Regions from separate parts of the Micromonospora sp. CPCC 205739 genome, predicted to be linked through region 1. Evidence: predicted binding sites of a transcription regulator. Region 1 holds the regulator's gene; each other region holds the start of a gene.
The links. Region 1 encodes HrcA, which represses chaperone genes, less so after heat shock. Its sites were predicted from a motif close to GGTTNGCACNCTCNNNNNGAGNGTGCNAACC; they were not measured.

Region 1 (7,844 bases):
CGCGAAGCGGCTGGCCGGCGGGGAGTCGCCCGGCCTGGCCCGGGAGGTGCTGACCGCGGGCGAGGCGCACATGGAGGACGTCATGCTCCGGCTGCGGCTCGCCTCCGGCCTGCCGCTGGACGCGCTCGACCTGGCGGGCCGGGTGGCGGCGGAGCGGGCGCTGGCCGACGGTCTGCTGGACCCGGCCGCGCACGCGGCGGGGCGGGCGGTGCTCACCCTGCGCGGGCGGCTGCTGGCCGACGCCGTGGTCCGCGACCTGCTGCCCTGACCGTGCGCGGCCCGGCCGGCCCGGGTGGGCCGGCCGGGACCGGTCACTTCTTGAAGGCGTAGCTCATCGGGTAGCGGTAGACGACACCCTCGGTGGCCTTCACGCCGCCGATGATGCCGAAGATGATCGGCACCAGGGCGGTCAGCATCGGGATGAAGAAGAGCACCCCGCAGGTGACGATTGCCAGCACGAAGCCGATCACGTTGGCGATCGCCCAGGTGGCCTGGAAGTTCAGCGCGGCCTTCGCGTGCGCCTGCACGGTCGGGGACTGCTGGCCCTTGGCGGAGAGCGCGATCAGCGGCGCCACCCAGCCGAGCAGGCTGCCGCCGACGATCACGCCGACCGGGCCGCCGAAGTGCGCGATCAGCGACCAGGTCTTGTCGTCGTTGGTGGCGTAGCCGGCGCCCGGGGCGCCGTAGCCGCCGGGAGCGCCGTACGCGCCGCCGGTCGGATAGCCGACGCCCGGCGCGGAGTAGCCGCCCGGCGGTGGGTAGCCGCCCGGTTGGTCACCGGTGGGCGGCGGATAGCCACCGGGCGGGGGATAGCCGCCCGCCCCCGGTGCCCCGGACAGTGGTGCGGTGGGCGGCTCGTACGACGAGCCGGAGGGGGCGGTCGGGTCCGGGCGGTCGCCGGGGTCCCCCGCTCCGGGAGGGCGAGGCGGTTCAGTCATGGACGTCACGGTAGGGGCTGCGGGCAAGCTCCCACCAGAGAGACATCGCCTGCGATGTCCGAATGATCGGCCCCGGCGCGCTGTCCGGGTGGCGGGGCGCACCCGTGGTCCGTCGCTGATCATCGCGTCAGCGGGGACGCCGACGTAGACTGGCACTCGCTACAGTCGAGTGCCAGTGCGCTCGCCCGGGGCGCCTCAGCCGCTCCGGGCCGACGTGCGTCAGGAGGTGGGGAGATGGGTCTCGACGACCGCAAGCTCGCCGTGCTGCGCGCGATCGTCGAGGACTACGTCGCCACGCAGGAGCCGGTCGGCAGCAAGGCCCTCGTCGAACGGCACCAGCTCGGGGTCTCCCCGGCGACGGTGCGCAACGACATGGCCGTGCTGGAGGAGGAGGGCTACATCCGGCAGCCGCACACCAGTGCCGGCCGGGTGCCCACCGACCGTGGCTACCGGCTCTTCGTCGACCGGCTCTCCCGGGTCAAGCCGCTGAGCCCGGCCGAACGCCGGGCCATCGAGCGCTTCCTGGTCGGCGCCGTCGACCTGGACGACGTGGTGCACCGCACCGTCCGGCTGCTGGCCCAGCTGACCCGGCAGGTCGCCGTGGTGCAGTACCCGAGCCTCGCCCGCTCCTCGGTGCGCCACCTGGAGCTGGTGCCGATCTCCACCACCCGCCTGATGCTGGTGATGATCGCCGACACCGGCCGGGTCGAGCAGCGCCTGGTGGAGCTGCCCGCGCCGGTCCCCGCCGACCACGTCACCGACCTGCGTCGGCTGGTCAACGAGAAGCTGGTCGGCAGTCGGCTGTCGGAGACGCCGCCGCTGGTCCAGGCGCTGGTCGACGAGGCAGCGCCGCACCTGCGCGGGGCGATGACCACGCTCTCCACGGTGCTGCTGGAGACGCTGGTGGAACGGCACGAGGAGCGCATCGCGCTGGCCGGCACCGCCAACCTGACCCGGGGCGGCCTGCTCGACTTCCAGGGCTCGCTGCGCCCCATTCTCGAAGCCCTCGAGGAGGAGGTCGTGCTGCTCAAGCTCATCGGCGAGACCGAGCCGAGCACCACCCGGGTGCTGATCGGCGACGAGAACGAGTTCGACAACCTGCGGGCCGCCTCGGTGGTCAGCACCGGGTACGGCCCGGGCGCGACCATCGTGGGTGGCCTGGGCGTGCTCGGGCCCACCCGGATGGACTACCCCGGCACCATCGCCACGGTGAGGGCCGTGGCACGCTACGTGGGCGAGCTGCTGGCCCAGAACTGACCCAAGGCAGGGGCCGGCGGCCGGCTCCGGCCGACGACCGGCGCAACGCGAGACGAACATGAGGACACCGAACGCAGTGGCCAGGGACTACTACGGCATTCTCGGCGTGAGCCGGGAAGCCTCCGATGACGAGATCAAGCGCGCCTACCGCAAGCTGGCGCGGCAGTTCCACCCGGACGTCAATCCGGACCCGGAGGCACAGGAGAAGTTCAAGGACATCAACGCCGCGTACGAGGTCCTCTCGGACGACCGGAAACGGCAGATCGTCGACCTCGGCGGCGACCCGCTCGCCCCGGGTGGGGGCGGCGCCGGCCCGGGTGGCCCCGGCGGCACCGGTCCGTTCGTCGGCTTCCAGGACATCATGGACGCGTTCTTCGGCGGCGCGGCGGGCGGTGCCCGGGGGCCGCGGCCCCGCACCCGGCCGGGTGCCGACGCGATCCTGCGGCTGGAGCTGGACCTGCACGAGACCGCGTTCGGGGTCGAGGCGCCGATCACCGTGGACACGGCGGTGCTCTGCACCACCTGCTCCGGCGCCGGCACCGCCGCCGGCACCCACCTGGCCACCTGCGAGGCGTGCGGCGGCCGGGGCGAGGTGCAGTCGGTGCAGCGCACCTTCCTCGGCCAGGTGGTCTCCGCCCGCCCGTGCACCGTCTGCCAGGGCTACGGCACCACCATCCCGCACCCCTGCCCGACCTGTGCCGGCGACGGCCGGGTCCGCACCCGCCGCTCGCTGACCGTCAAGATCCCGGCCGGGGTCGAGGACGGCATGCGGATCCGGCTGGCCCAGCAGGGCGAGGTGGGTCCGGGTGGCGGCACCGCCGGCGACCTCTACGTGGAGATCCACGAGCGGCCGCACGACGTGTACTCCCGCAAGGGCGACGACCTGCACTGCCGGGTCACCGTGCCGATGACCGCCGCCGCGCTCGGCACCCGGCTGACCATCAAGACGCTGGACAGCGAGGAGACCGTCGACGTCAAGGCCGGCACCCAGCCGGGCAGCACGCTGCGGCTGCGCGCCCGGGGCGTACCGCACCTGCGCGGCACCGGCCGGGGCGACCTCTACGTCCACCTCGACGTGCGCACCCCGACGAAGCTCGACGCCGACCAGGAGAAGATGCTGCGCGACTTCGCCAAGACCCGGGGTGAGGAGGTCGCCGAGCTGACCAAGCAGGGCGGCTTCTTCTCCCGGATGCGCGACGCCTTCAACGGGCACGCCTGACGTGTCCGCGCCGCTGTTCCTGGTCGAGGCGCTGCCCACCGGCGACACGATGACGCTGGACGGCCCGGAGGGCCACCACGCGGCCACCGTGCAGCGGCTGCGCGTCGGCGAGGAACTGCTGCTCGCCGACGGGCGGGGCGGCACGGCGACCGCGGTGGTCGCCGCCGTCGGCCGGGGCACCCTCGACGTGACGGTCACCTCCCGGGGGTACGCCGACGCGTCCGTGCCCCGGGTCGTGGTGGTGCAGGGCATCGCCAAGGGCGACCGGGGCGAGCTGGCCGTGCAGGCGATGACCGAGGTCGGGGTCGACGAGATCGTGCCGTGGGCGGCGTCGCGCTCGGTGACCCAGTGGCGCGGTGACCGGGGCGTACGGGCCCGGGACAAGTGGATGGCGACCGCCCGGGAGGCGGCCAAGCAGGCCCGCCGCCCCTGGCTGCCGGTGGTGGCCGGTGCCCCGGACGAGTCCACCGCCACCGTGGCCCGGCGGATCGCCGGGGCGGGTGCCGCCTTCGTGCTGCACGAGGAGGCCCAGGACCGGCTGACCACCGTCGAGCTGCCCGACAACGGCGAGATCGTGCTGGTGGTCGGCCCGGAGGGCGGCATCGCCCCGGCCGAGCTGACCGCCTTCGCCGACGCCGGTGCCCGCCCGGTACGGCTGGGCCCGTCGGTGCTGCGCACCTCCACGGCCGGGGTGGCCGCGCTGAGCGTGCTGGCCACCCGCCTCGCCCGCTGGTAGCCGGGGCGGTCAGGGGCGGGGGAAGACCGCGACGGGCTCCTCCTCCGGCCGCAGGTCCAGCCCGGCTGATCCGATGATCAGCGGATCGGGCGTGCCGACCACCTCACGGTCCTTGCCGGCGTAGTCGAAGCGGTGCAGCACGTGCCGCATCGCGGCCAGCCGGGCGCGCTTCTTGTCGTTGCTCTTCACCACCGTCCACGGCGCGTCGGCGGTGTCGGTCCAGAAGAACATCGCCTCCTTGGCCTCGGTGTACTCGTCCCACCGGTCCAGCGAGGCGAGGTCCATCGACGAGAGCTTCCACTGGCGTACCGGGTCGACCTGCCGGACCACGAACCGGGTGCGCTGCTCGTTGCGGGAGACCGAGAACCAGAACTTGACCAGCCGGATGCCGGAGCGGACCAGCATCCGTTCCAGCTCGGGGGCCTGCCGCAGGAACTCCAGGTACTCCTTGCGGGTGCAGAAGCCCATCACCCGCTCCACCCCGGCCCGGTTGTACCAGGACCGGTCGAAGAGCACGATCTCGCCGGCCGCCGGCAGGTGCGCCAGCCAGCGCTGGAAGTACCACTGGGTGGCCTCCCGCTCGTCGGGCTTGGTCAGGGCGACCACCTGCGCGCCGCGCGGGTTGAGGTGTTCCATGAAGCGCTTGATGGTGCCGCCCTTGCCGGCCGCGTCCCGGCCCTCGAAGAGGATCACCAGCCGCTCGCCGGACTCCTTCACCCAGTCCTGGAGCTTGAGCAGCTCGATCTGGAGCAGCCGCTTGTGGTGGTCGTACTCCTCGCGGGACATCCGCTCGTCGTACGGATAGTCCTCACGCCAGGTCTCCACCGGGCTGCCGTCCGGGCGCAGCAGCACCGGATCGTCGTCGTGCCCGGCGTCCACCCGGTAGTCGGCGGAGAGGTCCAGCAACGCGGTGTCGGCCATACCGGAGACCCTTACCCCGTCGGGCGGCGGGGAAGCCGTCCGGTGGGTGACGGTCCGGCCACACCCGCGCCCGCGTCAGGTACGCAGGTAGGACGCGCCGTTGAGGTCGACGATGGTGCCGGAGGCCCACTGCGCCTCCGGGCCGGCCAGCCAGTGCACGGCGGCGGCGATCTCCTCGGGGCGGGCCACCCGGCCGAACGGGCTCTGCGCCCGGATCGCGTCACCCCGCTCGCCGGCCAGGTGCCCGGTGGTCATGTCGGTCTCCACGAATCCCGGCGCGACCGTGGCGACCGCGATGCCGTACGGGGCGAGCGCGACGGCGAGCGACTGCCCCAGCGCGTTCAGCCCGGCCTTGCTGGCGCCGTAGGCGGGCTGCTCCGGCTCGCCCCGGAACGCGCCCCGTGACGAGACGTTCACCACCCGGCCACCGCGGTCGCGCATGTGCTGGGCGGCGCACCAGGTGACGTTGGCGGCCCCGGTCAGGTTGGTCTCCAGCACCAACCGCCACTGCCGCTGCCACTGCTCGTACGAGGCGCCGAAGACCGGGTGCGGGGCGTCCCGCTCGCCGTACACGCCGGCGTTGTTGACCAGCACGTCGAGCCCGCCGAGCCGGGCGGCGGCCTCGTCCACCATGGCCCGTACCGCCGCCGGGTCGGTGAGGTCCGCGCGGACCACCACGTGGCCGTCGCCGGGCAGTTCGGCGCGGAGCGCCTCGGCCGGCTCGGCCGAGTCGCGGTGGTGGATCGCCACCCGGTCCCCGCCCGCCGCGAACGCCCGCGCCACCGCCCGGCCGATGCCGCGCGAGGCCCCCGTCACCAGTACCGCCCGTGGAGTCACGCGGGACATCATGCCCGAGCCGCGCGGCACGCCTTACCATGCCCCGATGGGATCCGACTGCCTGTTCTGCCGCATCGTCGCCGGGGAGATCCCGGCCACCATCGTCCGGGAGACCGACACCACCCTCGCCTTCCGCGACATCGGCCCGAAGGCGCCGGTGCACGTGCTGATCATCCCCAAGGAGCACTACGCCGACGTGGCCACGCTCGGCCAGGGCGACCCGGCGCTCGCCGGTGAGCTGCTGGCCACGGCGGCGGCCGTGGCGGAGGACGAGGGGCTGCTCGGTGACGGCTTCCGGCTGATGTTCAACACCGGCGAGTACGGCGGCCAGGAGGTCTTCCACGTGCACGCGCACCTGCTCGGCGGCGCGCCGCTCGGCCCGATGCTGGCCCGGGACGTCGCGTGACCGCTGCGCCCGACCGGCTGGCCCGGATGGTGCGCCAGGTGCAGGCGCAGGCCCGGGTGCCGGCCCTCGCGGCGGCCCTGCACCGCGCCGACCGGCCGCTGTGGACCTGCGAGGTCGGCGGCACCGGCGCCGACGCCGACCTCGACGCGGACACCCGGTTCCGGATCGGCTCGGTGACCAAGACCTTCACCTCGGTGCTGGTGATGCAGTGCCGCGACGACGGCCTGCTCGACCTGGACGACCCGATCGGCCGCCACCTGGCGCTGCCCGCGCACGGCGAGCTGACCGTACGCCGGCTGCTGTCGCACACCGCCGGCCTGCAACGCGAGCCGTACGGCGACGTCTGGGACACGCTACGCGCTCCCGGGGCGGACGAGCTGGTCGCCGAGCTGGCCCGGGCCGAGCGGGTGCTGCCGACCGGGCGCCGCTACCACTACTCCAACCTGGGCATGGCGCTGCTCGGCCGGCTGGTCGGCGAGCTGCGCGGCGGCTCCTGGGCCGAGGTGCTCACCGAGCGGGTGCTGACCCCGCTGGGGCTGGCGGCCACCTCGGTCACGCCGGGGCCGCGGGCGGCGACCGGGTTCCTGGTCGACGCGTACTCCGACGAGGCGCACCCGGAGCCGCCGACCGACTTCGGCGCGATCGGTCCGGCCGCCCAGCTCTGGAGCACCGCCACCGACATGGCCCGCTGGGCCGCCTTCCTGGCCGACCCGGTGGCGCTGGACCCGGCCGGCGCGGTGCTCGCCCCGGCCTCACTGGACGAGATGCGCTGGCCGCTGACCACCACCGACGAGACGCTCTGGTCGGCCGGGTTCGGGCTCGGCCTGATCCTCATCCCGTACCCGGACCGGGTGGTGCACGTCGGGCACGACGGCGCGATGCCGGGCTTCCTGGCCGCGGTCTACGGCCGGCGCGGCGGCGACGGCACGGCCGGTGCGATGGGCTGCGCGGTGCTCGGCTCCTCCGGCACGGCGGCGCAGCTCTTCGAGCTGCCGCACCGGCTGCTCGCCGCGTCCGCCGAGCACGACCCGGCGGACATCGCGCCGTGGCGGCCGGGCGAGCCCGCCCCCGGGCCGCTGCGCGGGGTGCTGGGCCGCTGGTGGGGCGAGGGCTTCGAGTACGTCTTCAGCTGGCACGACGGCGCGCTGCGCGCCCGGGGCGCGGACGATCCGGCGGGGAAGCCCCCGGCGGTCTTCGCGCCGCTGCCGGACTCCCCGGACGTCTTCCGGACGGTCGCCGGGCGGGAGGTCGGCGAGCTGCTGCGGCTGACCCGGGACGAGCACGGCACGGTGGTCCGGATGCACTGGGCGACCTACCGCTTCACCCGGCACCAGGAGACCTTCGACCGGTACGACTTCCGCGCCGGCTGACCGGGGAGGCGACCGGCTCGGCGACAGCGGTACGGGTGCGTGGTTGGGGTGCCGGCGCGAGGTCTCGCCCGACTGCGCATCCGCCGCCGGCGGACGGAAATGAGCGCGGTGCCGCCGGTGTTGAGCGGATACGATGGGTGTAACGTCCGCACGCCGTGCC
Region 2 (7,844 bases), on a different contig from region 1:
CCTTGATGACCGCGATGCCACCGGAGAGCTTCGCCAGCCGCTCGGCCAGCTTCTCCCGGTCCCACTCGGAGTCCGAGGCCTCGATCTCCTTGCGGATCTGCGCGACCCGGTCGGCGACCTCGGAGGACTGCCCGCCACCGTCGACGACGGTGGTGTTCTCCTTGTCGACCACGACGCGCCGGGCGGTGCCGAGCACCTCCAGGCCGACCTGGTCGAGCTTGTAGCCCAGCTCCGGGGCGACCAGCTCGGCGCCGGTCAGGATCGCCATGTCCTGGAGCATCGCCTTGCGACGGTCGCCGAAGCCGGGGGCCTTCACCGCGCAGACCTTGAGGGTCTTGCGGATCGAGTTGACCACCAGGGTCGACAGCGCCTGGCCCTCGACGTCCTCGGCGATGATCAGCAGCGGCTTGCTGTTCTGGAGGACCTTCTCCAGCAGCGGCAGCAGCTCCTCGATCGCCGAGATCTTCTGCGTGGTGATGAGGATGTACGGGTCCTCCAGGACCGACTCCTGCGACTCCACGTCGGTGACGAAGTTCGGCGAGATGAAGCCCTTGTCGAACTGCAGGCCCTCGGTCACCTCCAGCTCGGTGGTGAGCGCGGAGCCCTCCTCGACGGTGATGACACCGTCGCGGCCGACCCTCTCCATCGCCTCGGCGATCAGCTCGCCGATGGTGGCGTCCTGCGCGGAGATCGTCGCGACGTTCGCGACCGACTCCTTGCTGGAGACCTCGACGGCCCGGTCGAGCAGCGCCTCGGAGACCTTGGCGGCCGCCGCGTCGATGCCCCGCTTGAGACCGGACGGGTTGGCCCCGGCGGTCACGTTGCGCAGGCCCTCGCGGACCATGGCCTGGGCCAGCACGGTCGCGGTGGTGGTCCCGTCGCCGGCGACGTCGTTGGTCTTGGTCGCCACCTCCTTGACCAGCTGCGCGCCGAGGTTCTCGTAGGGGTTGGTGAGCTCGATCTCCTTGGCGATGGTCACGCCGTCGTTGGTGATCGTGGGCGCACCGAATTTCTTGTCCAGGACGACGTTGCGCCCGCGCGGGCCGAGGGTGACCTTGACCGCGTCCGCGAGGGCGTTGACACCGTGCTCCAGCAGGTGCCGGGCGTCGTCCGAGAAGCTCAGGATCTTCGCCATGAATGTCCCTTCGAAGCGCCGCTGCCCCGGCCCGGCGAGCCGGACCGGGGCAACGACACTGATCGGTTGCTTACTTCTCGATGACCGCGAGGACGTCGCGGGCGGAGAGCACCAGGTACTCCTCGCCGGCGTACTTGACCTCGGTGCCGCCGTACTTCGAGTAGAGGACGGTGTCGCCGACCTTGACGTCGATCGGCACGCGGTTGCCCTTGTCGTCGATCCGGCCCGGGCCGACAGCGAGGACGGTGCCCTCCTGCGGCTTCTCCTTGGCGGTGTCGGGAATCACGATGCCCGACGCCGTGGTGGTCTCAGCCTCGTTCGCCTGGACCACGATGCGGTCCTCGAGCGGCTTGATCGCAACCTTGGTCGCGGTAGTCACGGGCATACCCTCCTGGGGTACTGGTTTCGTTGCCGGTCGGTCGAGCCGACCAGCGTCAATCTGCCACATGCCACCGGGCGGGGCCGTCGTCGCGGGTGCCGGTCCGCCTGGCGTTCAGCGCCCACGCCGGGTGGCCCGGGAGCTGGCACCCTCGGGGTGAGAGTGCTAATCGCAGGTTATTCCTCGGCTAGCACTCCGTCAAGGAGAGTGCCAGCGCGGCGCGTCCGGACGGCCCCGATCGACACGGGAGGGGCAGGGCGGACGGCGCGGGGCGGGTCGGGAGAATGGGCGCGTGGACATCGACCAGCTCGCCGCGCTGCGTACCCCCGAGGGGTCGGCCGCGCTCGCCGCGGCGGCCGAGCTGGCCGGCGGCGACCCGCTGGCCTCGGCCGCCGCGCTGCGCGCCGCCGGGGTGCCGGCCGGGCTGGCCGCCGCCGCGCTGACCCAGGCCGAGCTGCGCCGCCGGGCGGTGGGCAAGTTCGGGCCGGAGGCCGCCGGGATGTTCTTCACCCGGGCCGGGCTGGAGCAGGCCACCCGCCGGCCCGTCGCGGACCGGCGCGCCGCGCGGCTGCGCGCCGCCGGCGTGCGCACCCTCGCCGACCTCGGGTGCGGCCTCGGCGCCGACGCGCTGGCCGCCGCCCGGGCCGGCATCCGGGTGTACGGGGTGGAGGCCGACCCGGTGACCGCCGCGATGGCCGCCGCGAACGCCGAGGCGGCCGGGCTGGCCGGGCAGTTCACGGTGGAGTGCGGCGACGCGACGGCGTTCGACGTGACCCGGGTCGACGGGGTGTTCTGCGACCCGGCGCGACGCCGGGCGGGCACCGGCCGGCGGATCTTCGACCCGAACTCCTACTCCCCGCCCTGGGACTTCGTCACCCGGCTGGCCGAGCGGGTGCCGTACACGGTGGTGAAGGTGGCCCCCGGCATCGACCACGCGCTGATCCCGGCCGGGGCCGAGGCGGAGTGGGTGAGCGCGGACGGGGACCTGGTCGAGGCGGCGCTCTGGTGCGGCCGGCTCGCCGAGGTGCCCCGCCGGGCCACCGTGCTGCGCGGCGACGTCGCGCACCGGCTCACCGGGTCGGGCGCGGCCGAGGCGGTGGTCGGCCCGACCCGCCGCTTCCTGTACGACCCGGACCCGGCCGTGGTCCGCGCGCACCTGGTCGCCGAACTGGCCGACGCGCTCGGCGCCACGATCGCCGACCCGAGCATCGCCTACCTGTACGCGGACACCCCGACCGCCACCCCGTTCGCCCGCTGCCTGGAGGTCACCGACGTGCTGCCGTTCTCGCTCAAGCGGCTGCGCGCGCTGCTGCGGGAGCGCCGGGTCGGCCGGGTCGAGATCCTCAAGCGCGGCTCGGCGCTGGAGCCGGAGAAGCTACGCCGCGACCTGAGGCTGGCCGGCGACGCGGCGGCGAGCCTGGTGCTCACCCGGGTCGCGGCGGCGCCGACGGTGCTCCTCTGCCGGCCCGTCGCGAACTGACGCCGTCCGCCGGGTTAGCGTGACCGGCATGGCGGGACAGGGCACTCCGGCGACGGCGCTGCTGACCAAGCGGAAGATCCGGCACAGCACCCATCCGTACGAGGTCTCCCCCGACGCGCCGAACTACGGTGCCCTGGTCGCCGAGGCGCTCGGGGTGCCGCCGCAGCGGGTGTTCAAGTCGCTGGTCACCGAGGTGGACGGGGCGCTGACGGTGGCCGTCGTCCCGGTCACCGGCGAACTGGACCTCAAGGCGCTCGCCGCGGCCGTCGGCGGCAAGCGCGCGACGATGGCCGATCGGGCGGCCGCCGAGCGGGCCACCGGTTACGTCCGGGGTGGCATCAGCCCGCTCGGCCAGCGCAAGCGGCTGCCGACGGTGCTGGACTCCTCGGCGCTGGCGTACGACACCGTCTACGTCTCGGCCGGCCGTCGTGGCCTCCAGCTCCAGCTGGCCCCGGCCGATCTGGTCGCGCTGACCGACGCCACCACCGCTCCCCTCGCCGCGCACTGATCAGTTTCAGCCGACACAGCGCGACCGCAGGAAACAGTTTCCCGCCGCCGGACCGAGCGGTCCGCGGAGCGGATCCGACCGGGGGCGATTTCCCCATTTTCCCGCGTTACGGGATCGTTACGGCCGTCCGACACACTCGTGAGCTCGGCAGTCTTGCGCCGCCGCCAGGGTGGCAATACGTTGCCGCTCACAACAAACCAGCGGTCATCCCCCACCCCCGAAAGGACCCGTGCAGATGCGCAAGGGCCTCCTCGCACTCACCGTCGTCGGCCTGCTGGCCGGCAGCGGCGTGACCGGCTGCGGCGACCAGCTCACCAGCGACAGCGCGTCCGGTGGTGCCAGGAAGCCGAAGATCGGCGTGATCCTGCCCGACAGCAGGACCTCCGCCCGCTGGGAGGGCGCGGACCGCAGGTTCCTGGAGGAGGCGTTCGATGCCGCGGGAATCGACTCCGACATCCAGAACGCGCAGGGGGACAAGTCCCAGTTCTCCAACATCGCGGAACAGATGATCACCAATGGCGCAACGGTTCTGATGATCGTCAATCTCGATTCCGGCACCGGCAAGGCGGTGCTGGAGAAGGCGCGGTCCCAGGGCATCGCCACCATCGACTACGACCGGCTCACCCTCGGCGGCTCCGCGGAGTACTACGTCAGCTTCGACAACGAGGCGGTGGGCAAGCTCCAGGGCCAGGGCCTGGCCAAGTGCCTGGCCGAGCAGGGCCGCAGGAAGCCGGTCGTCGCCTTCCTCAACGGTTCACCGACCGACAACAACGCCACCCTGTTCAAGAGCGGCGCAGACTCGGTCCTCAAGCCCCGGTTCGACGCCGGGGAGTTCACCAAGGGCCCGGACCAGTGGGTGCCGGACTGGAACAACGCCCAGGCCGGAGTCATCTTCGAACAGATGCTCACCCAGACCGAGGGCCGGATCGACGGCGTCCTCGCGGCCAACGACGGCCTCGGCAACGCGGCCATCTCGGTGCTCAAGAAGAACAAGCTCAACGGCAGGATCCCGGTGACCGGCCAGGACGCCACCGCCCAGGGACTGCGGAACATCCTCGCCGGCGACCAGTGCATGACGGTCTACAAGGCGATCAAGGAGGAGGCGAAGGCCGCCTCCGACCTGGCCATCGCGCTCGCCAACGGGGAACGCAAGGAGACCGGCCAGACGGTCCGGGACCCGGAGAGCGGCCGGGCCGTGGACGCCATCCTGCTCACCCCCAAGGCCATCTACGCCGACGACGTCAAGGATGTGATCGCCGACGGCTTCGTTACCAAGGACGAGGTCTGCTCCGGGGGATACGCCAAGCTCTGCGCCGCCGCCGGCGTCAACTGACGGCACCCTGCCGACGCGCAAAGGAGAACCCCGTGTCCACGACCCCCCTGCTGGAAGTGAGCGGGATCGACAAGAGCTTCGGTCCCGTGCAGGTCCTGCGCGACGTCGCCCTCTCCGTGTACCCGGGCGAGGTGACCGCACTGGTCGGCGACAACGGCGCCGGAAAGTCCACCCTGGTCAAGTGCATCAGCGGCATCCACCCGACGGACGCCGGCGAGTTCCTCTTCGAGGGCCGCCCGGTCACCATCAGCAGTCCCCGGGACGCCGCCGCGCTCGGCATCGACGTCGTCTACCAGGACCTCGCGCTCTGCGACAACCTCGACATCGTGCAGAACATGTTCCTGGGGCGCGAGAAGCGCCGCGGGATCGCGCTCGACGAACCCACCATGGAGCAGATGGCCGCCGAGACGCTCGCCGGGCTGGGCGTACGCAACCTCAAGTCGCTGCGCCAGCACATCTCCAGCCTCTCCGGCGGCCAGCGGCAGACCGTCGCCATCGCCAAGGCGGTGCTCTGGAACAGCCGGCTGGTCATCCTCGACGAGCCGACCGCCGCGCTCGGCCTCGCGCAGACCGCCCAGGTCCTCGAGATAGTCCGCCGGCTGGCGGACAACGGCCTGGCCGTGGTGCTCATCTCGCACAACATGAACGACGTCTTCGCCATCTCCGACCGGATCGCCGCGCTCTACCTCGGCCAGATGGTCGCCCAGGTGAAGACCACCGACATCACCCACTCGCAGGTCGTCGAGCTGATCACCACCGGCCGCTCCCGCCACCTCGGCCTGGGCGCCGAGCCGGACGCGGCCGGCACGCGCGACGGCAGCGAATCGGCCCACCTGACCCCGGGAGCAGTCCGATGACCACCACCCTCCTGCCGCGGGACGGGCTCACCACCGGCACTCGGACGCCGACCGTCGGCGACCACGTCCGCGACTACCTCGCCCGGGTACGCGGGGGCGACCTCGGTTCCCTGCCGGCCGTCCTCGGCCTCACCGTGCTCTGCCTGGCCTTCGCGACCGTCCGGCCGGTCTTCTTCTCGGCAGCGAACTTCGCCAACCTGTTCACCCAGGGCGCCGCGGTCACCGTGATCGCGATGGGCCTGATCTTCGTCCTGCTGCTCGGCGAGATCGACCTCTCCGCCGGTTTCGCCAGCGGCGTCTGCGCCACCGTGCTGGCCAACGTGGTCAGCGTGCTCGGCTACCCCTGGTACGTGGCGGTCCTCGCCGCGATCGCCACCGGGGTCCTCATCGGTCTGACCATAGGCGTCCTGGTGGCCAAGGTCGGCATCCCGTCCTTCCTGGTCAGCCTGGCCGGCTTCCTCGCCTTCCAGGGCATCGTGCTGCTCCTGATGAAGGAGGGCACCAACATCTCGATCGACGACAAGGTGATCATCGCGATCGAGAACAACTTCGTGCCGCCCGCGATCGGGTGGCTGCTGGCCGCCGTCGCCGTCACCGGGTACGGCGTGGTGCAGTTCCTCCGGCACCGCAACCGGGCCAGCCGGGGGCTGGTCACCGAACCGGTCGCCGTGGTGGCCGCCCGCGTCGCCGGGCTGGCCCTGCTGCTCGGCTCCGCCGTCCACGTCCTCAACCAGGAACGCAGCATCAACACGGCGATCAGCTCCACCCGGGGGATGCCCATCGTCGTGCCGCTGATCGGGGCCCTGCTGGTCTTCTGGACGTTCGTGCTCAACCGCACCGCGTACGGCCGGCACCTCTACGCGGTGGGCGGCAACGCGGAGGCCGCCCGGCGGGCGGGCATCAACGTGGACCGGCTGAAGATCTCCGCCTTCGTCATCTGCTCCAGCATGGCGGCCATCGGCGGCATCATCGCCGCCAGCAAGGACCGGTCGGTCGACCCGAACACCGGCGGCAGCAACGTCCTGCTCTACGCCGTCGGCGCGGCGGTCATCGGCGGCACCAGCCTCTTCGGCGGCAAGGGGCGGATGATCCACGCGGTACTCGGCGGCGCGGTGGTGGCTGTCATCATCAATGGCATGGGCCTGCTGGACCTCAGCTCCGGCCTGAAGTACACCTCGACCGGACTGGTGCTGCTGCTGGCCGCGGGCGTCGACGCACTGTCGCGTCGCCGTTCCGTCACCACCGGTACGCGCTGACCACGGAGTACCAGGAACGATGCGGGTAGGACCGAGCCAGGACGAGATCCGGCGGCAGAACCTCGGGGCGCTGCTGCGGCACGTGCACGTCCACGGTGCGACCTCCCGCGCGGAACTCACCACCACCCTCGGGCTCAACCGCAGCACCATCGGCGCGCTCACCGCCGACCTGGCCGGCGCCGGGCTGGTCAGCGAGGGCACGCCGAAGGAGACCGGCCGCGCCGGCCGCCCCTCCCTGGTCGTCCGGCCCGAGTCGGCCCGGGTCTACGCGTACGCGTACAGCATCGAGGTGGACCGGCTGCGGGCCGCGCGGGTCGGTCTCGGCGGTGCGGTGCTCGACCGCCGGGACCTGGACCGGCCGCGCGGCCTGGACGCCGGGGAGACCGCGCCGCTGCTGGCCGGTGCGCTCAAGGAGATGCACCAGCACGTGCCGCCCGGCTCGCACTGCGTCGGCGCCGGGGTGGCGGTCTGCGGCATGGTCCGCCGGGACGACGGGCTGGTCCGGCTCGGCCCCGCCACCGGCTGGGTGGACGAACCGATCGGCGCGGCGCTCGCCGCCGACCTGGGCATCGACGTACCCGTCACGGTGGGCAACGTGGCGGACATGGCCGCCTTCGCCGAGCATGCCCGGGGTGTCGCCGCCAACTGCGACAACGTCATCTACCTGTACGGAGACGTCGGCGTCGGTGCCGGCATCATCGCCGGCGGTCGGCGGCTCACCGGCCACGGCGGGTACGGCGGCGAGGTCGGACACATGGTGGTGGTCCGCGACGGCGCCCCCTGCGAGTGCGGATCCCGGGGCTGCTGGGAGACCGAGATCGGCGAGCACGGGCTGCTCCGGGCGGCCGGCCGCTCCGACGCCCGGGGCCGGGACGCGCTGCTGGCCGTCTTCGACG
Region 3 (7,844 bases), on a different contig from region 1:
CCCGCCGGTGCACCACGAGCTGTACCTGGCCGCGCTGGCCACCACCGCCGCCGTGCTGGCCCTGATCGCCCTCCGGCTGCGCGGCCGGGCCGGCAGCCCGGGCACCTTCGCGGACGGACCGGACGGCGCGGCCGGTCCGCGGCCGGAGGCACGCGGCCGCACCGGCCGGCTGCGCGGTCGCCGGCCGGACCCGGTGACGCTGCTCGCGGTGGCCGCCGGGCTGGCGCTGCTGCTTCCCTGGGCCTGGCTCGGCGCGCTCGGCGGGCTGCTGGAGACCGTGCTCGCCGCGCTGGCCGCGGCGGCGCTGGGCGCGCTGGCCGGGGTGCTGCTCGACGGGCGGTTCTGGTCCCTCTTCGGCGGCGGTGAGCCGCCCCGACCCGCCCGGCTGGTGCTGGTCGGCGGCCTGGTCGGCGGGGTGACCCTGCTGCTGCTGGCCGCCGGCACCGGGCACTCCGGCGCCCAACTGCCCGCCCTGCTCGGCGTGCCGCCGGTCGGCTTCACGCTGGCCGCCCTGTACGCCGCGACCCGCCGGACCGGCAGCCGGGTCACCGGGGCGGTCGGCTGGCTGGTCGGCCTCGCGCTCTCCGGTCCGCTCGCCTTCGCCGACCCGGAGGAGGTCTCGGTCCTGCTGGCCACCAGCCGCGACGTGCCGTTCTGGGTGGCTGCCGCGGCGGTCGCCGGGCTGGCCGTCGCGGTGCTGCTCGCGATCGGGTACGGCGTCCTGCTCGCCCGGCCCCGGGGGGTCACGCCGAGCCGGCGGGTGGCCGCGCTGGCCGCCGGGGTGCTGCTGGTCGCGGTCGCCCTGGTCGACGTGGTGCCCGGGCAGCCCGGACTGCACGGCGAGCGGCTGCTGGTGGTGCTGCGCGAACAGGCCGACCTCTCCGGAGTCCCGGCCGGCACGCCGGGCCGGGCGGGGCGGGACGCGCGGGCCGCCGAGGTGTACCGCCGGCTGACCGCCACCGCCGAGCGGACCCAGGGCGACCTGCGCCGGGACCTGTCCCGGTTGGGCCTGCGACCGACCTCGTACTACCTGGTCAACGCGATCGAGGCCGACGGTGGGCCGGCGGTACGGGCCTGGCTGTCCGGCCGCCCCGAGGTGTCCCGCGTGCTGGTCAGCCAGCGGGTACGTCCGCTGCCCGCCCCGGCCCCGACCACCTCCGGCACCGCGCCGGCCCCCGCCGGCCCGGACTGGAACATCCGGATGCTCGGCGCCGACCGGGTGTGGTCGGAGCTGGGCGTGACCGGTTCGGGGGTGGTGGTCGGCAGCTCGGACTCGGGCGTCGACGGCCGCCACCCGGCGCTGGCCGACGGCTTCCGGGGCGGCGACGACTCCTGGTACGACCCGTGGGACGGCACCCGCACCCCGAACGACACCGGCGGGCACGGCACCCACACGGTGGGCAGCGCGGTGGGCCGCAACGGCGTCGGGGTGGCCCCGGACGCGCGCTGGGTGGGCTGCGTCAACCTCGACCGCAACCTCGGCAACCCCGCGCACTACCTGGACTGCCTCCAGTTCATGCTGGCCCCGTTCCCGCCCGGCGGTGACCCGTTCACCGACGGCCGGCCGGAGCGGGCCCCGGACGTGCTGACCAACTCCTGGGGCTGCCCGCCGGTCGAGGGCTGCGACACCCGGGTACTGCGGCCGGCCGCCGACGCCCTGGCCGCCGCCGGGATCCTCGTGGTGGCGGCGGCCGGCAACACCGGCCCGTACTGCGGCTCCATCGCCGACCCGCCCGCGCCGTACCCGGACGTGCTGACCGTCGGCGCGGTGGACCGGAACCGCCGGGTCACCCTCTTCTCCAGCCGTGGACCGGCCCCCGGCGGCGCGGCCAAGCCGGACGTGGTCGCCCCGGGCGCGGGCGTGCTGTCGGCCATGCCGGGCGGCGGCTACGCCACCCTGGACGGCACCTCGATGGCGACGCCGCAGGTGGCGGGCGTGGTGGCGCTGATGTGGTCGGCGAACCCGGCGCTCGTCGGCGACCTGGAGCGCACCCGTCGCATCCTGCGGGAGACGGCGAAGCCGGCGCAGGCCAGTTACCGCTCCCGGGCGCCCCGGGACGCCTGCGGCGGGGACGCGAACATCACCGGCGCCGGCCTCGTCGACGCATACGCGGCGGTGCGGGCGGCGCGGAGGAGCTGAACGGGCCTTGCGCCGACCCGTGGTGGTTGATCTAGGGTCGGCCACCATGGAGTTCACCCTCGCCGACCTGCCCGCCGACCGCATCCCCGCCGTCGTCGCGCTCTGCGGCCGCGCGCTCGACCTGCCCGAGGACGCCGCCGAGGCGGAGTCCGTGGTGACCGCCCTCTGGCCCCGCGCGGCGGCGGACCGGACGGTGCTGGCGCTCGGCGCGTACGCGGGGGACGAGCTGGTCGGGGTGCTGATCGGGTCGCTCTCGGCGGTGGACCCGCGACTCGGGCACGTCGACCTGCTCGCGGTGGCGCCGCAGCGGCGTCGCCGGGGTGTCGGCCGGGCGCTGGTCGCCGAGGCGGAACGGCGGCTCGCCGGTCTCGGCGCGGCCGAGCTGCTGCTGGCGGGCAACCCGCCCTACTACGCCTGGCCGGGCGTAGACGTGCGGTACACCCCGGCGGTCTGCCTGGCGCTCGCGCTCGGCTACCGGCAGGACCGTACGGCGTGGAACATGACCGCCGACCTGTCGTACGACGGATCGCCGGCGCTGCGCACGACGGAGCCGGCCGAGGCACGGCTGGCCGGCCAGGGCGTGTCGGTACGCCGGGCGGAGCCGGCGGACCTGCCGGCGCTGGCCGCCTTCGCCCGCTCCACCTTCGGCGGCACCTGGGACGGCGAGCTGGCCGAGTCGGTCGGCCGGGACGGCGCGGGCTGCCACCTCGCGGAGCGGGACGGCGAGATCCTCGGCTTCGCGGCCTGGGGATCGTCGCGGCCGAGCTGGTTCGGGCCGATGGGCACCGCGCCGGCGGCGGAGGGCTCGGGCATCGGCGGGGTGCTGCTGCGCCGCTGCCTGCGGGACCAGCACGCGGCCGGGATCGGTGCGGCGCAGATCGGCTGGGTGGGGCCGGTGCCGTTCTACTCGGGCAGCGCGGGCGCCCGGATCGAGCGGGTCTTCTTCCTGTACCGCCGGACGCTCTGACGGCCCGGGCCGGGTGGCCTCACCCATCGACAACCAGGCAAATGGGATATAGACCCTGATAATGCCATTCGCCCACATGGTTGATCGAGGGCCCCTACCGTTTCCGGTAGAGGAGGCGGCCCATGACCACGGACGACGAACAGACCGACGACGCGGTGCCCCGCACCTGGGCGCCGGTCGGCGATCCGCCCATCCAGGTGCCGTTCGACCAGCGGGACTTCGGCGACGCCGAGCAGCTCGCCGAGATGACCGGGGCGGACGAGCCGGAGGCCGACGAGCCGGTGACCGTGGTGGACGAGCCGGTCGCCGTACGACCGCCGTACGACCGGGCGCAGAAGCGGCGTAACCAGCGCAGCCTGCCCTGAGGAGACGGAAAGGGGCGGACCGCTCGCGCGGCCCGCCCCTTTCGGCGTTGGTGGAGCTGGACTCAGAAGTCCATGTCCCCGCCACCCGGACCAGCCGGGGCGGCCGGGGTCTTCTCCGGCTTGTCCGCCACGACGGCCTCGGTGGTGAGGAAGAGCGCCGCGATCGACGAGGCGTTCTGCAGCGCCGAACGGGTCACCTTGGCCGGGTCGATGATGCCCGCGGCCAGCAGGTCGACGTACTCGCCGTTGGCGGCGTTGAGGCCGTGACCCGGCTCCAGGTTGCGGACGTGCTCGACGACCACGCCGCCCTCGAGGCCGGCGTTGACGGCGATCTGCCGCAGCGGGGCGTCCAGCGCGATCTTGACGATCTGCGCGCCGGTCGCCTCGTCGCCGGTCAGGTCCAGCTTGTCGAAGGCGGTCTTGCCGGCCTGCACCAGCGCGACGCCACCACCCGGGACGATGCCCTCCTCGACGGCGGCCTTCGCGTTGCGAACGGCGTCCTCGATGCGGTGCTTGCGCTCCTTGAGCTCGACCTCGGTGGCCGCGCCGACCTTGATCACCGCAACGCCGCCGGCCAGCTTGGCCAGCCGCTCCTGCAGCTTCTCCCGGTCGTAGTCGGAGTCGCTCTTGTCGATCTCGGCCCGGATCTGGTTGACCCGGCCCTGGATCTGCTCGGCGTCGCCGGCACCGTCGACGATGGTGGTCTCGTCCTTGGTCACCACGACCTTGCGGGCGCGGCCCAGCATGTCGAGGCTGGCGGCGTCGAGCTTGAGGCCGACCTCCTCGCTGATGACCTGGCCACCGGTGAGGATGGCGATGTCGGTCAGCATGGCCTTGCGGCGGTCACCGAAGCCCGGCGCCTTGACGGCGACCGACTTGAAGGTGCCCCGGACCTTGTTGACCACCAGGGTGGCCAGGGCCTCGCCCTCCAGGTCCTCGGCGATGATCAGCAGCGGCTTGCCGCCCTGCATGACCTTCTCCAGGATCGGGAGCAGGTCCTTCACCGACGAGATCTTGCTGTTGGCGATCAGGATGTACGGGTCGTCGAAGACGGCCTCCATACGCTCCGGGTCGGTCATGAAGTAGGCCGAGATGTAGCCCTTGTCGAAGCGCATACCCTCGGTGAGCTCCAGCTCCAGCCCGAAGGTGTTGCTCTCCTCGACGGTGATGACGCCTTCCTTGCCGACCTTGTCCATCGCCTCGGCGATGATCTCGCCGACGGTGCTGTCACCGGCGGAGATGGAGGCGGTGGAGGCGATCTGCTCCTTGGTCTCGACGTCCTTGGCGAGCTTCGACAGCTCCTCCGAGACGCTGGCCACGGCAGCCTCGATGCCCCGCTTCAGGGCCATCGGGTTGGCGCCGGCGGCCACGTTGCGCAGGCCCTCGCGAACCAGGGCCTGGGCCAGGACGGTCGCCGTCGTCGTGCCGTCACCGGCGACGTCGTCGGTCTTCTTGGCGACCTCCTTGACCAGCTCAGCGCCGATCTTCTCGTAGGGGTCCTCGAGCTCGATCTCCTTGGCGATGCTCACACCATCGTTGGTGATGGTGGGGGCACCCCACTTCTTCTCGAGCACGACGTTGCGGCCCTTGGGGCCGAGCGTCACCTTCACGGCGTCGGCGAGCTGGTTCATGCCCCGCTCGAGGCCGCGGCGCGCCTCTTCGTCGAACGCGATCATCTTGGCCATACGGCGTTGTCCTCCTGGACACTCACGGGCCACCCGAGTGTTTGTGCCCCGGATGGGCCGCCTGGTGTACGCACCTTGGGACGTCGCCACCTGGCGACGACGACGTCCTTCGGCCGGGCCGGATAGCCCGCGACGACCGGCCATGTGCCGCACCGGCGTCTTGGAACGCCGCTGCGACCGTGGCCCTACCGCCCCGACCATTGGCACTCACCATACGCGAGTGCCAATGACTTGTTTAGCACTCTCCCCTGCCGAGTGCAAGCACGCCCGGGCCGGTCAGCCGAGTTCCGCCGCCAGCCGCGCGGCGTTCACCGGGGCCTCGTGGGCCCGCTGCTCCGCGTACGTCACGATCAGCCCGACCAGTTGGACCAGGTAGACCGGGACGACCAGCGTGGCGGTCACCGCGACCACCACGACGGCACCCACCGCGGTGCCCGGCGCGGCGAACGGGTCGGTGCCCAGCGGTGCGGTGCCGAGGGCCTCCAGCACCGCGCCGAACACGGTGCCGGCGACGACCGCCGCCACCACCAGCGCGACCCGGGCGGGCACCATGCCGAGCCGGCTGCGGAAGAGGCGGAAGGAGCGCCCGATCGGGTTCTGCCGCTCGAAGAGGTAGACCGGGCCGGCCAGGGCGAGCGCGAAGGCGAGGTAGACGCCGGGAATCACGCAGAAGCAGAAACCGACCGTGACGAGCAGGCCGATCAGCAGGGTCCAGGCGTACAGCCCGGGGGACCGGCGCAGGCCGTACCGCAGCGCGCCGCCGAGGTCGGCCGGCTCACCGGCCGCCTGGCGGGTGATCACCCACGTGCCGGCCGCCCAGCCCACGGCCTGCACCAGGTACAGCAGCAGGACGGCGGCCAGGGTCACGCCGCCGAAGGTGAGGAAGTCGCCCAGGAGACCCTCGGGCAGCGAGCCGTCGGCCGGCAGCGGCTCCTCCTCCGGGCCCAACCCGAGGGTGGTGATCGAGATGACCGCGGCGGGGAGGGCCTGGGTGAGCAGCATGATCGGCACCAGCGTGCGCCAGCCGCGGCGCAGCGCCCCGCCGCACCGGGCGAACCAGCCGTCGATGCCGGCTCCCGGCGGGTTCACCAGCGGGTCGGCCGGGTCCCATCCGCCCTGGGCGGGCCATCCGTACGGCGGGTACCCGGGGTAGGGCGGGAAGCCGGCGTACGGGCCGGCGCCGGGCGGGAACCCACCGGTGGGCGGGAAGACCCAGCCCGGGGGCTGAGCGGCGGCCGGATCCCCCGGCGAGGGCGCGCCGGGCTGGCCCGGCGCGGCCGGCTGGTCCGGTGCGGCCGGCTGGTCCGGTGCGGCCGGCTGGTCCGGTGCGGCCGGACCCTCGGGACCGGGCTCGGGCGAGCCCTCAGGACGGGGCTCGGGCGGACCCGACGGGGACTGGTCGGACATGGACCCTCCTCAGCAACGGCTGGAACGGCCCATGATCTTCCCTGCCGCCCGCCCACGCCGCTGCCCCGCCCTCCGGCGGCCGGCCCGGCCGGACCGGGCACGGCTCAGGCGATGACGCGGACCTGCTCGGCCTGGGGGCCCTTCTGGCCCTGGGCGATCTCGAACTCCACCCGCTGCCCGTCGTCCAGCGCCTTGTAGCCGTCCATCTCGATGGCGGAGAAGTGGACGAAGACGTCCTGGCCGCCGTCGACGGCGATGAAGCCGTAGCCCTTCTCGGCGTTGAACCACTTCACGGTGCCCTGTGCCACGGTGCACTTCCTCACTCTGCGCGGCGTTCCACGACCCCGGAGGCCGGCGGACCGGCACCGGAGGACCACCGCTTCGGCGATCGGTGAGCGCCGTTGAATCGGTGACCGAAATCGCACGCTACACGAGGCGTGACGGCGGCGCACGACCCCAAATCGGGCATATTCCGGTGCTCCGCCGACCGCCCCACCCATCGGCGGTCGTCGCTGCGGTATGCATGCGGACATGACACCTGTCCCGGCCCGGCCGCACGCCACCGTCCGCCGGGTACGCCCCGAGGACGCCGCCCGGATGCGGGCCCTGCGGCTGGAGATGCTCGCGGACGCGCCGCTGGCGTTCCTGGAGACCGTCGCCCAGGCCGCCGCCCGGCCGCACGCCGACTACGCCGCCCGGATCGCGTACGTCTCCCGGGGCGACCACACCGCCCAGTTCGTCGCCGATCCCGGTGGCCGGCTGGTCGGCCACGCCGGCGGCACCACCGCCCCGGACGAACCCGGCCTCACCACCGTCTACGCCGTCTACATCACCCCGGCCTGGCGGGGCAGCGGGCTGCTCGCCGACCTGATCGAGGGGGTGGCCGCCTGGTCGCGCGCCTGCGGCCGCCCGGAGCTGATGCTGGAGGTGGTGGTCGGCAACCACCGCGCCTACCGCGCCTACCAGCGGCTGGGCTTCACCGACACCGGGGTACGCGTGCCGCACCCCACCGTCCCCGCCCTGCGCGAACTCCAGATGCGCCGCCCCGCCTGACCCCGTTCGGGGATCAGGCAGGGCGGCACACCGTGCTGGAGACTCAGACGTGCCGACGGCTCTGCACGATGCGGAACCGGTTCGCCACGTACGCCCCGTCGGTCAGCGCGGCGTTGGCGGCCGGGTTGGCGCCGCTGCCGTGGAAGTCCGAGAACGCGGCCGACTGGTTCACGAAGACCCCGCCGGTCAGGTTGCAGGACAGGTGCACGCCCACGTCGACCGCGGTG

Region 2: a site for HrcA is predicted at 1,655-1,685, ahead of groES (co-chaperone GroES). Genes of this name have one in related genera too.
Region 3: a site for HrcA is predicted at 5,356-5,386, ahead of groL (chaperonin GroEL). Genes of this name have one in related genera too.

Annotation. Positions count from the first base shown of each region.
Region 1 covers NZ_JBAKHS010000013.1:60,115-67,958, forward strand. The annotation lists gene hemW (radical SAM family heme chaperone HemW) at 1-268, shown strand, start outside; gene V6U88_RS19985 (DUF4870 domain-containing protein) at 312-938, opposite strand; gene hrcA (heat-inducible transcriptional repressor HrcA) at 1,173-2,195, shown strand; gene dnaJ (molecular chaperone DnaJ) at 2,272-3,414, shown strand; gene V6U88_RS20000 (16S rRNA (uracil(1498)-N(3))-methyltransferase) at 3,416-4,150, shown strand; gene ppk2 (polyphosphate kinase 2) at 4,160-5,071, opposite strand; gene V6U88_RS20010 (SDR family NAD(P)-dependent oxidoreductase) at 5,147-5,908, opposite strand; gene V6U88_RS20015 (histidine triad nucleotide-binding protein) at 5,955-6,314, shown strand; gene V6U88_RS20020 (serine hydrolase domain-containing protein) at 6,311-7,684, shown strand.
Region 2 covers NZ_JBAKHS010000001.1:434,989-442,832, forward strand. The annotation lists gene groL (chaperonin GroEL) at 1-1,135, opposite strand, end outside; gene groES (co-chaperone GroES) at 1,206-1,520, opposite strand; gene V6U88_RS02025 (THUMP-like domain-containing protein) at 1,807-2,994, shown strand; gene ybaK (Cys-tRNA(Pro) deacylase) at 3,023-3,502, shown strand; gene V6U88_RS02035 (sugar ABC transporter substrate-binding protein) at 3,738-4,835, shown strand; gene V6U88_RS02040 (ATP-binding cassette domain-containing protein) at 4,868-5,692, shown strand; gene V6U88_RS02045 (sugar ABC transporter permease) at 5,689-6,948, shown strand; gene V6U88_RS02050 (ROK family protein) at 6,968-7,844, shown strand, end outside.
Region 3 covers NZ_JBAKHS010000001.1:767,638-775,481, forward strand. The annotation lists gene V6U88_RS03645 (S8 family serine peptidase) at 1-2,140, shown strand, start outside; gene V6U88_RS03650 (GNAT family N-acetyltransferase) at 2,187-3,107, shown strand; gene V6U88_RS03655 (hypothetical protein) at 3,230-3,472, shown strand; gene groL (chaperonin GroEL) at 3,535-5,157, opposite strand; gene V6U88_RS03665 (hypothetical protein) at 5,434-6,564, opposite strand; gene V6U88_RS03670 (cold-shock protein) at 6,669-6,872, opposite strand; gene V6U88_RS03675 (GNAT family N-acetyltransferase) at 7,096-7,617, shown strand; gene paaN (phenylacetic acid degradation protein PaaN) at 7,661-7,844, opposite strand, start outside.